2 regions of the Sphingobium sp. UBA5915 genome follow, and region 1 is predicted to be linked to the other one. Evidence: riboswitches for the same ligand, from Rfam matches in the RefSeq annotation. Region 1 holds a riboswitch; the other holds the start of a gene.

Evidence for each region. A riboswitch is a leader RNA that binds a small molecule or an ion and turns the genes downstream of it on or off. The one in region 1 is predicted to bind cobalamin.
Region 2: another riboswitch for cobalamin. It lies ahead of B2V90_RS02590 (DUF1852 domain-containing protein); the one in region 1 lies ahead of cobO (cob(I)yrinic acid a,c-diamide adenosyltransferase).

The regions. Positions count from the first base shown of each region.
Region 1 covers NZ_DJDV01000058.1:50,863-57,014, forward strand. Annotated here, with positions in the region: gene B2V90_RS10435 (TonB-dependent siderophore receptor) at 1-1,712, shown strand, start outside; gene B2V90_RS10440 (DUF4198 domain-containing protein) at 1,734-2,366, shown strand; cobalamin riboswitch at 2,451-2,674, shown strand; gene cobO (cob(I)yrinic acid a,c-diamide adenosyltransferase) at 2,907-3,515, shown strand; gene B2V90_RS10450 (ABC transporter substrate-binding protein) at 3,512-4,378, opposite strand; gene B2V90_RS10455 (FecCD family ABC transporter permease) at 4,420-5,424, shown strand; gene B2V90_RS10460 (ABC transporter ATP-binding protein) at 5,418-6,152, shown strand, end outside.
Region 2 covers NZ_DJDV01000017.1:3,397-9,548, reverse strand. Annotated here, with positions in the region: gene B2V90_RS02595 (short-chain fatty acyl-CoA regulator family protein) at 1-772, shown strand, start outside; cobalamin riboswitch at 1,099-1,320, shown strand; gene B2V90_RS02590 (DUF1852 domain-containing protein) at 1,634-2,620, shown strand; gene B2V90_RS02585 (methionine synthase) at 2,650-3,678, shown strand; partial or broken gene purU (formyltetrahydrofolate deformylase) at 3,820-3,912, shown strand; partial or broken gene B2V90_RS02575 (bile acid:sodium symporter) at 4,108-4,419, shown strand; gene B2V90_RS02570 (acyl-CoA thioesterase) at 4,535-4,774, shown strand; gene B2V90_RS02565 (hypothetical protein) at 4,799-4,930, shown strand; gene acnD (Fe/S-dependent 2-methylisocitrate dehydratase AcnD) at 5,071-6,152, shown strand, end outside.

The DNA.
Region 1 (6,152 bases):
ATTATGCGTCGATCACGTCGGACCCCTATAATTTCTCCCGCGTCGAAATTTTGCGCGGTCCTGCTTCGGTCCTGTTCGGGCAAGGTTCGATCGGCGGGCTGGTGAACCTTGTGACGAAGACGCCGAATTTCACCACAGGCGGCGAAATAAACCTCGTCTACGGCAGCTATGATCGCAAGGAAGCGCTGGGTGACGTCAACTTCGCGATCGCCGACAACCTGGCTGTCCGGTTTGTCGGGCGGGCGCGCGACTCCAACACGTTCATCGATCATGTCCCCGACGACCGCGTCATGTTCGCGCCGTCGATCCGCTGGCAACCCACGCCTGCCACCGACATCATTCTGACCGGCCTGTATCAGGAGGACGATACCGGATCGACGTCGCAATTCCTGCCGATCGTCGGGACATTCCTGCCCAATCGCGTGGCGGGCGCGCAACTGGATCGCGACACATTTGTCGGGAAGGCGGGCTGGGACCGCTATGCCGGTCGTTCCTTGCAGGGCGCGGCCTTCGTCACCCATGACTTCTCGGATCAAGTGAAACTCAGCCTCAAGGCGCGCTATATCGACAGCGACCTGGAATATAACACCCATTATGCCGACAGCTATTCCAATCCCCAGGACCCCTTCTCCGTTTATGGCACTGACGGGCGGACGATCGGGCTGACCGCCGATGCCAGCGATGCGCGGATGAATGTCTTTTCCACCGACAACAATCTGCTGTTTACGTTCAACACTGGCGCCAATCTTGAACATAAACTGCTGGTCGGCATCGACTATAGCTGGAACAAGGTGGCAAAGCGCAATGCCGGCGGGACCGAGATCGTCGACCTGTACGACATCGATTATGCCGCGTTGAAAACCTATGATCCGACTGGCCCCTTTTTAGCCGACAGCCAGAAGCAGCTGGGTATCTACGTTCAGGACCAGATGCGCTTTTTCGATCGCGTTTCGATCGTGCTGGGCGCCCGTCGGGATCGGGTAACAGGGTCATCCGGGCAGAAGGACAATGCAACCACCTTTCGCGCTGGCATCATCGGCGAAATCGGGGCCGGCTTCTCCCCTTTCTTCAGCTATACCGAAAGCTTCCTGCCGGTCGCGGGCCGTATCGACAATGGCGACGGCACCTTTGGCGATCCCTATCGCCCGCAGACCGGTAGCCAATATGAAGCCGGCATCAAATGGCAGCCTGCGCCGGGGACGCTCGTCACGGCGACGGCGTTCAAGATCAAGGAGCGCAACCGTGTGCTCTACCTCGCTGCTGGCGGCACCGCGCAATCCGGGGAACTCAACACCAAAGGGTTCGAAGTCGAGGCCAGCCACACCCTGCCGGGCGATTTCGAGTTGCTGGCCAATTATGGCTATACGAAGCTCAAGTCGGAAACGAACACCAATCTCGATTATATGCCGCGCCACACCGCATCATTCTGGACGACCAAGACCTTTGGCTTGCCGGACGAAGCCCAGCTCCGGCTGGGCGGCGGCGTCGTCCACAGCGGCAAGAGCGTATCGACCAGCGCGATCTGGTCCATTGTCACGCCATCGCGGACGACTGTCGACGCCCTGGCGGAAATCAACTGGAACAGCTGGCGCTTCGCCGTCAACGCGACAAATCTGCTGAACAACCATTATTACGCGTCCTGCCTGGCGCGCGGCGACTGTTTCATCGGCGCGCCGCGCAATGTGATGGGCACGGTCGGATTCCGTTTCTGACGAATGATGAGGAGAGAGACGATGAAAGCATGCCCGCTCGCGCTGTTGGCGCTGATGACCCTGCCGGTGAGCGCGCAGGCGCATGAAATCTGGGTAGAGCGGGATGGCAATGGCCCTGCCCGCATCTATCTCGGCGAACCAGCCGAGGCCCTGCCCGAAGGCGGCGATCCGGAGTTCGAGAAGCTCAAGGCGCCCAAGCTGATCGGCGCAGCCAATGCGGCTCAGGTCCGCAAGGCCGGCTATGTCGAGGTCGCCGCGCCAGCGGGCGATGTCCGCGTTACCGACGACAGCGTGTTCGAACCCTGGGGCGAGGAGGGCAAGAAGCAAGGCGTGATCTATTATGCGCGTGCCGGCCGATCGGACACAAAGGCGGTGCTGCCGCTGGAAATCGTCCCGACGGCTGCGGGCGCGAATAGCTTTACGCTGATGCGTGAGGGTAAACCGGTTCCCGCCGCCAAGCTGCTGGCAATTTCGCCCGACAAATGGTCGAAGAGCTTCACCACGGACGGTCAAGGCCGGGTATCCCTGCCCATTTCCCTCAAGGGTCGCTATATCCTGAGCGCTACCCAGGAAGAGACGGGCGACTTGAAGCTGCGCGGCGCGCCGGTGTCCACGATCTACCATATGACGACCACCAGCTTCGTCCACGACTGATAGCGAAACAGAGGTGCGGCCTTGCGCCCGATTGCCAAGGTCGCGCCGTCCGCGCTATGGCGCGGGCGCGGACTCGCAAGATGTCCGTCAAAGATCGCGCTGGTGCCCGTCATGGGCTTAATAGGGAATATGGTGCGGCCGCGCCTTGGAGCGGCCAACGCCATGGCTGTCCCTGCAACTGTAAGCAGTGAGCGCGTCGCACGGGTTCCGGCCATTGCCGGAACGGCCACTGGACATATGCGTCCGGGAAGGCGTGCGACGGGCGATGACCTGCGAGCCAGGAGACCTGCCGGCGTGGGTCGCTCTTGCCCTTGGTCCAGGGAATGACCGGGGCGCGGCATGTCCGGCGAGCGACGACCAGGCGGCAGGGGTCGCCACGGCAGGCTGGTCGCCCGGCGTCCTGACGCGGACGCCCGGCCCGCCCGACGGTCGATCGCACCGCGTATCGACAGATCCCTTGCCTTCGTTGCACATGCGTCGAGGACATGGGGATATGAGGTCGATCATCAGCATTTGCTCAGCCATGACAGGCTCAGTTCAGTGAAAGCGCGCACCGACGCAGAGCATCAGGAGAAGATGCGCAAGCTCAAGGTCGCTCAGGACAAGAAGATTGCGTCCAAGACCGTCGAAAAGGGCCTGGTCATTGTCCATACCGGCACTGGCAAGGGCAAGACCTCCGCTGCGCTCGGCATGGTGGTCCGCGCCATCGGCCATGGCATGAAGGTCGGTGTCATCCAGTTCGTGAAGGGGGCGATGCAGACCGGCGAAAAGGCGGTATTCGATCGCTTTCCCGATCTCGTCGAATTCAGGCCGATGGGTGAAGGCTTTACCTGGGACACGCAGGACCGCAGCCGTGACATCGCGGTTGCGCGCGCTGCTTGGGATGAAGTGAAGCGGATGATCGCCGATCCATCCTATCAGATGGTTGTCGCCGACGAACTCAACATCGTGCTGCGATACGACTATCTCCCCCTTGACGAGGTTCTGGCCGCACTGGAGGACAAGCCTGAGATGACGCATGTCATCATCACCGGCCGCAACGCGCCTCAGACCCTGATCGACGCGGCGGACCTCGTCACCGACATGACGCAGGTCAAACACCCTTTCCGCGAACAGAATGTAAAAGCGCAGCGAGGCATTGAATTTTAATGATGCTGCGCGTCGAACCGGGCGATTTGCGCCGACATGCTATGCGCGGCACGGACATAGGCGGCGCTACCGCACACTGTCCAGGCCTGTGGAATGCTGATGCGGGGAATGTCCCGCAGCGCCGGGTGATGCAGCATTTCGCTGCCCTGATCCGTCACCTTATCCGTCGCGCTTTCGACAATCAGGAAATCGGGGCGTGCCGCCACCATCTCTTCCAGGCTGACCTGCGCAAGCGCTGGCTTGCCCAGTTTCGCCGCCAGATTGGTGAGGCCCATCCGTTCCATCAGGTCGTCCACCAGCGTGCCGGTGCCCGTCATGTAACCTCGTCGCTGATAATAGGCGGCAATCCGCCCGCGCCCCGTTTTCTTCAAGCTGGCCAGATCGCGTTGCATGGCCGCGATCATACGCCTTCCGCGTTCCGGATGGCCGAGGGCCGCGGCGGTTTCCCCGATTGCGTCGTAAATATCAGCCAGCCGGTCCGCACTTTTAAGGTTCAGCGTCCGATAATCATGCCCCTTGAGCGCCGCCAGCGCCATGCTGCGGCTGGCGGGCATGCCCACGACCAGATCGGGATCGATCGCCAATATATGCTCGGCCGAACTGCTGAGCAGCGGCAGGCCTTGCGCCCGTGTCGCCTCGGCCGACATTTCCCGGTCGTCGGCGTTGCGGGTCAGGCCGGCAATCTGGTTCCGGTCCGCCAGCGCCAGCACAAGCTGATCGGCGCACAGATTCACCGACACGATCCGCTTGGGCGCATGGCCGGTCGATCGGCCGGCGACGGCGTTCGACGCCCAAATGGCGGAACCAGCGGCGGTCGCGAGCAGGCAGAGGACGGAAACCGGAATAAGAGCCTTGTGCATCATGCCAAGTGCCATAGTCGTCACATCACGGCCGGCCAATGGTAATGATGATCCATAATCTACGGGGCCGCATGCTCCTGCTGGGCGGGCTGACCCTGTTGATGGCCGTTGCGGCATTCGGGTCCCTGTTGCTGGGCGCTGTCCCGCTGCCGCTGCACCGCATCCTCGCGGCACTGGCCGGACATGGCGATAGCGTCACCCGCACGATCCTGTTCGACCTGCGCATCCCGCGCACGCTGCTGGGCCTAGCGGTCGGCGCGATGCTGGGCCTCTCGGGCGCTTCGCTCCAGGGTTTTCTCCGCAACCCATTGGCTGAACCATCGGTGCTGGGCACGTCGAGCGCGGCGGCCCTGGGGGCGGTCGGCGCGCTGTATTTCGGTTTCGCACAGCTTCACGCGCTGATGCTGCCGGCAATGGCGATCGGCTCCGCCTGTCTCTCGCTGGTCCTGCTCTTCTTTCTGGCGGGGCGGTCGGAAAGTTCGCTGACCCTCATTTTGGCAGGGATAGCCGTCGCCACCCTGGCGCAGGCGGGCATCAGTCTGGCGCTCAACCTGTCCCCCAATCCCTTCGCCGCCATGGAGATCATGACCTGGTTGCTCGGCAGCCTGGAGAACCGGTCCTTCGATCATCTCTGGATCGCCCTGCCCTGCGTCGCCATCGGCATTGTCCTGCTGATATGGGATGGGCGCGCACTCGATGCGCTTACATTGGGCGAAGACGGCGCCATTGCGCTGGGGGTCGACCTTCGCCGCACGCGCTTGCGGCTGATGCTGGGCACCGCCATCGGCGTGGGTGGCGCGGTGGCGGTATCGGGAACGATCGGATTCATCGGCCTTATCGTCCCGCACCTCATAAGGCCGCTGACCGATCGCAGCCCTTCGGCTATCCTGCTGCCCTCGGCACTGGGAGGGGCGGCATTGCTGACCCTGTCCGACATCGCGGTGCGCCTGATCCCGACGACCAGCGAATTGAAGCTGGGCGTCGTCACGGCGTTCCTGGGCATCCCCATCTTTCTTCTCCACCTTTTGCGGGAGCGGCGGCTATGGTGATGCTCACGCTGAGAGGCGTCGGCGTGACGCTTGGCCGTCGCACGGTGCTGCGGGATATCGACGCCTCCCTGACAGCTGGAATGCTGGTCGGCGTCGTCGGCCCCAACGGCGCCGGCAAATCGACACTGGCGCGCGCGATCATGGCGCTGGTCCCCTCCCGCGGAGAAATCGCGCTGGACGGCCGGACGGTGAGCACGCTTCGGCGGCCGGACCTCGCCAGGCAGATCGCCTATCTGCCGCAGGGACAGACATTGCATTGGCCCCTTACGGTCGAACGCTTGGTGGGCCTTGGCCGGCTGCCGCATCTCGGTCCCATGTCGCGCCTTGGCGATGCGGACGCCGCCGCGATCGAGACCGCGATGCGCCGTGCCGATGTTGCCGACCTTCGGCACCGCATCGCCACGCAATTGTCCGGGGGGGAGCGCGCCCGGGTGATGCTGGCGCGTGCGCTCGCCATCGAAGCCCCGGCCCTGATCGCGGATGAACCGCTAGCCAGCCTTGATCCGGGGCACCAGATCGACGTCATGGACCTGCTGCGCGATCAGGCCCGTCAGGGGGCTTTGGTCATCGCGGTGCTGCACGACCTCACCATGGCGGCGCGCTATTGTGATCGGCTGATCCTGATCGATGAGGGACGTCTGATCGTTGACGGCAGTCCTCAGCAGGTGCTGACGCCGGATCACCTGGCCATGGTCTATGGCATAGACGCGCGGGTGGACATGGAAGGC
Region 2 (6,152 bases), on a different contig from region 1:
ATTGCACATCTCCGCCCACCTGCATCAGGGCCAACAGGCCTTCCAGATGGCGACCCAACTGGCATTTCTGGAACTGGGCAGCGTCATCGACCAGTTGGCCGATAGCAGTCTGTTGTCTGGCGACGAAGCGCGGAGACTGGCCAGGGTGGGTCTGGCCAACTATTTCGCGGGAGCACTCATCCTCCCCTATGGTGATTTCCTCGCCGCCGCCGAGGCCGAGGCCTATGATATCGAAAAGCTCGGGCGCCGGTTCGGGGTCGGCTTCGAAACGATCTGCCATCGGCTTTCGACGCTCCAACGCGCCGATGCTCGCGGCATCCCCTTCTTCTTTGTGCGGGTCGATCGTGCCGGCAATATCTCCAAACGACAATCGGCAACCGATTTCCATTTCTCCCGTGTCGGCGGAAGCTGCCCACTGTGGAAGGTCTACGAGGCCTTCACGCAGCCCGGCCGGGTGCTTCGCCAGATCGCGCAAATGCCTGACGGCCGCACCTACCTTTGGATTGCGCGAACGGTCAGCAGTGGCAACGCGGGTTTCGATGTGCCGGGCAAGACATTTGCCGTCGGACTTGGCTGCGACATTCGTCATGCCTCGCGGCTTATCTATTCGCGGGGACTGGATTTGGATGATCCAACAGCGGCGACGCCGATCGGAGCTGGCTGCAAGGTCTGTGAACGTCCAGCGTGCCCGCAACGCGCCTTCCCTGCAATTGGGCGGGCGGTGGCGGTAGACGAGAATCGAAGCACCTTGGCCCCTTATCCCGCAGCCTGATTCGCAAGCTACATGATTGTTGAGACGGTGATGACAAGGCCCCTAATCCATCTCAAATGGCTGAACGCTCCGAACGCCATCCCCACCTACTCGGTTTTGGCGACCGAGCGCGTTCTTGCCGATCACGCAATGCTGGCTCGCTGGCGGGAAGCCGACCGAATGGCCGAGGCCTGACCGGGAGATCGCCACCGCCTCTAGGCTGAGGTCTGGTCCTTTCGAGTTGAAAGGCGCTCCATTCCAACCGGAAATAGAGCGCTCAGGACGCCTCTCAGCAGAAGCATATAAAGAAATCTTTATATGTTGCTTGACAGCAGCCTCCCGATGCTGTTGAAGGAGCCTGTCGAGGTTCCCCGCCTCAGGCATGACGGCGGGGCTAAGACGGGAAGCCGGTGGTGCCCTTCGGGCAGAGTCCGGCGCTGCCCCCGCAACTGTAAGCGGCGAGTGGTGGCTCCATTTTGTGTCACTGAGCTTTTGCACGAGGCTCGGGAAGGCCGGAGCCATTGCGATGACCCGTAAGCCAGGAGACCTGCCTTCGACGGCATAACGTTCCTCGGACGGGGGTTCCTCCGGCGGATCGCGCTTGAAGCAGGCTCGTGGCATATCGCCATCCGGGCCTTCTACGTCCAGCGCGCTCTTCCGACGACCCTACCGCCCGGCAAAGCAGGTGATCGGTCGATGTCTTCAATCCTGTTTCGCTCCGTCGTCTTTCGACGAATGCGCCTGCGTGCCGTGCTGATCTTCGGCTGACGCGGCGCGCGCCCCAATCCCACACAATTCCAGAACCATGACGGACCGGTCGACGCGCTGGCCCGAAGGAGACCTCGCATGCCTGTGACTAGCGTGAAATTAGGATATGACGCCATGGCGCACCAAGACTTTGAGTTCAGCATCAGCCGTATCGCTTTCGACGAGAATTATCGTCCTGCCGAGAATACGCGCATCACGACCAACTTTGCCAACTTGGCGAGGGGGGAGAGCCGCCGGGAGAATTTGCGCAATACGTTGCGGATGATCGACAATCGATTCAACTCCCTGGCGCATTGGGACAACCCCAAAGGCGACCGATATGCGGTCGAGCTTGAGATCATTACCGCCGAAATGCGCATCGATTCAGACGACAGCGACACTGTCTTCCCTCTGATCGAAATCCTTCAGACGACGATTATCGATAGCAAAACGGGCGAACGCATCGCCGGCATGGTGGGCAACAATTTCTCCTCTTATGTGCGAGACTATGATTTTAGCGTCGTTCTGCCGGCGTATATGCAGAGCCACCCCGATGCGGGCGCTCCGAACGATTTTGGTGACCTGCATGGAAAGCTGTTCAAGCATTTCCTGAATTCGCGCGCCTATCGCGACAATTTCAGCAAGCCGCCAGTCATCTGCCTGAGCGTGTCGAGCAAGGAGGTCTATCACCGGACCACGAACGAACATCCCATTTTAGGGATTGAGTATCGCAACGACAAATTCTCCGCGACCGACGAGTATTTTGCCAAGATGGGCATGAAGGTCCGCTATTTCATGCCGCCGAACAGTGTGGCACCCTATGCTTTCTATCATATCGGCGAACTGCTCGGCGACTACACCAGTCTTGAGCTGGTCAGCACGATCAGCGTGATGGAGACCTTCCAGAAAATCTATCGACCCGAGATTTACAACGCCAATTCCGCGGCGGCAGAGCATTATCAGCCAAGCCTGAAGTATCAGGACTATTCGCTCACCCGCATTGTCTATGACCGGGAGGAACGGAGCAGGCTGGCTGTCGAACAGGGGAAGTTCGCCGAGGAGTGCTTCATCAAGCCCCATTGGGCCGTGCTTGAGCAATGGTCCGCGGCTTTCGCCCTTTGATCATTCGAGAATATAAGGTCATACAATCCATGAAAATATTGTTGCCCACGTCCACCGCTGGCAGCTTGCCAAAGCCGTCCTGGCTTGCCCAGCCTGAGATACTTTGGTCGCCCTGGAAGCTGGAGGGCGAGGAACTGGTTGGGGGCAAGCAGGATGCCTTGCGCCTGGCCGTGGAAGATCAGCGCCAGGCGGGCATCACCATCGTCGGCGATGGCGAGCAGACGCGCCAGCATTTCGTCACGACGTTTGTCGAACATCTCAGCGGCGTTGATTTTGAAAAGCGCGAAACCGTCAGAATCCGCAATCGCTATGATGCAAGCGTGCCGACGGTCGTTGGCGCTGTCTCCCGTCCCAATCCGGTTTTCGTCGAGGACGCGAAGTTTCTGCGAGCACAAACTGATCAGCCGATCAAATGGACGCTGCCTGGCCCCATGACGATGATCGATACGCTCTACGACGCCCACTATAAAAGCCGCGAAAAGCTGGCATGGGAGTTCGCCAAGATCCTCAATCAGGAAGCGAGGGAGTTGGAGGCTGCGGGCGTCGACATCATCCAGTTTGACGAGCCGGCGTTCAATGTCTTCTTTGACGAGGCAAACGACTGGGGAATCGCTACTCTGGAGAAGGCGGCCGAGGGGCTAAAGTGCGAAACGGCGGTCCACATCTGCTATGGCTATGGCATCAAGGCCAATACCGACTGGAAGAAGACGCTGGGATCGGAATGGCGGCAGTATGAGGAAACCTTCCCCAATCTGCAGAAGTCCAGGATCGATATCATCTCGCTGGAATGCCATCATTCCCATGTTCCGATGGATCTCATCGAACTCATCAGGGGCAAAAAGGTGATGATCGGTGCCATCGACGTGGCGACGGATACCGTCGAGACGCCGGAAGAAGTCGCCGACACCCTCAGGAAGGCACTGCAATTCGTGGATGCCGACAAGCTCTACCCCAGCACCAACTGCGGCATGGCGCCACTGTCCCGTCGTGTGGCGAGGGGCAAGCTCGATGCTCTGGGCGCAGGCGCGGAAATCGTCCGACAAGAACTCGCTGCCTGAGACGCTGTTGGAGACGTCGCTGGCGTTTGGCGACAAGCCCTGGAACCCCAGATGTCAGCACGTCGTGATCCAGCCCTGTTGTGAAAGGACAGGATGGATCGCGACGTAAGGCTGGCCGCTTCCCTTTCCGGAGAGCGCTGAATGCCTCGATCGTACACGCTGGTGATCAATTGCCCGGACCGTCCCGGCATTGTTCAGCATGTCAGCGGACTCATTTTTGAACATGGCGGCAATATTCTGGAATCGCGCCAGTTTGAAGACAGGGAAACAGGGCGCTTCTTCCTCCGCACCGTCTTCGAAAGCGATTGCGAACGATCGGTGATGGCAGACGGGGTTGCAAAACTCGATGATGAATTTGCCATGGACTGGAAGCTGGTGCCAACCGGTCAGCCCGTCAAAGTCCTGATCCTGGTGTCCAAGTTCGATCATTCCTTGGCCTATCTGCTCGTAATAGCTCTTTTGTCAGGCCTGCTGTTGACGGTCGTCCTTTCCTTCAGCCACTTTCTTGGGCGCTGGCTGGGCTTCAATCGAGAAGACCGGATCGTCCTTCAGTTCTGCGGGTCCAAGAAGAGTCTCGCCTCCGGCGTGCCCATGGCCGGCGTCCTGTTCGCCACGTCGCAGGTGGGCGGCATCATCCTTCCGCTCATGTTCTTTCACCAGATCCAGCTCATGGTCTGCGCGGTCCTGGCACGGCGCTACGCCGACCAACAGCTTAGCGCCGTCGCATCACAGGCGGCGTAGGATTTCGCAATCTTCGCGACTTCGCTGAATCGCCCCCAGCAGGGTTCGCCAATTCAGCCATGGTCATCGACCAGGGGCTGTGATTTCACGCGCTCTTGCTGAAGGAACCCTGAAAATGACAGAGTTGGAAACACATCCCGCCGCGTCGGAGACGCGATTGTGCGAAAAGGTTTTTCCCAAGCAGGCCAATCACTATGGCACGCTCTTTGGTGGCACGGCGCCGAGCCTCATGGGCAAGGCTGCCTTCATCGCGGCAAGCCATCATGCACGCGCTGCCGTGGTCATGGCGCGGCCCGAGCAAATCGCGTTTCACCATCCCGTCTCGGTCGGCCAACTCGTAGAGCTGCACGCCTAAATCGCGCTGGATGGGCGTTCCTCGATGACCGTCGAGGTTGAGATGATCAGCGAAACCCTTTCGACCGCTCATCGCAGCCAAGCGGTGAAGGGCCAGTTTGAAATGGTTTCGGTCGACGAGCACGGCAAACCCAAGCCCTATCGCCCGCAAACTTAGAACGTCCGGGAAATTTGCAAAGTTCGCCGATTTGCAGCTTTTGCTTCGCAAATCTTCGCCTTTTCAGAGGTGTCGGCTCCCTCGCGCGTGCGGGTAAGGATTTTCGACTCTGAAAAATTGCCCTGTAGAGATTTGCGCCGATGAATGATGCTTTTCGCCAGCCGCTTCCCGGCACCGACCTCACCTATTTCGATGCGCGCGCAGCGATCGATGCCATCCGACCTGGTGCTTACGACAAGCTCCCCTATGTGTCGCGGGTTCTTGCCGAGCAGCTCGTCAGGCGCTGCGATACGGCGCTGTTGCCCGAAGCGCTGCGGCAAATTGCAGAAAGCAAGCGCACGCTCGATTTCCCTTGGTATCCTGCGCGCGTCGTTTGTCATGACATTCTGGGGCAAACGGCACTCGTCGATCTCGCGGGCCTGCGCGACGCCATAGCCGATGAAGGCGGCGATCCAGCCAAGGTGAACCCCGTCGTTCCAACCCAGCTCATCGTAGACCATAGCCTGGCCGTCGAATTTGGCGGCTTCGATCGGCAAGCGTTCGAGAAGAACCGCGCGGTGGAGGATCGCCGCAACGAAGATCGCTTTCACTTCATCGAGTGGACCAAGAAGGCGTTCGAGAATGTGGACGTCATCCCGGCGGGCAACGGGATCATGCACCAGATCAATCTGGAGAAGATGTCGCCCGTCGTGCAGGTCCGCGACGGTGTCGCCTTCCCGGACACCTGCGTTGGCACCGATAGCCATACGCCGCACGTCGATGCGCTCGGCGTTATCGCGATCGGCGTCGGAGGGCTGGAGGCCGAGACCGTCATGCTCGGCCGCGCTTCGATGATGCGGTTGCCCGACATCGTCGGCGTAAAACTGACCGGCCAGCGCCAGCCCGGCATCACCGCGACCGACATCGTTCTCGGCATCACTGAGTTCCTGCGCAAGGCACGTGTGGTCGGCGCCTGGGTCGAGTTCTTCGGAGAGGGTGCGGACAGCCTCACCATTGGCGACCGCGCGACCATCTCGAACATGTGCCCGGAATATGGCGCGACCGCCGCCATGTTCTATATCGACAGCCAAACCATCGACTATCTGCGCCTCACAGGGCGTGAGCCGGAACAGGTCGCGCTGGTCGAGACCTACGCGAAGCACACCGGGCTCTGGGCCGATGCGCTCAAGACTGCCGAATATGAGCGCGTTCTGGAGTTCGACCTGTCGAGCGTCGTGCGCAA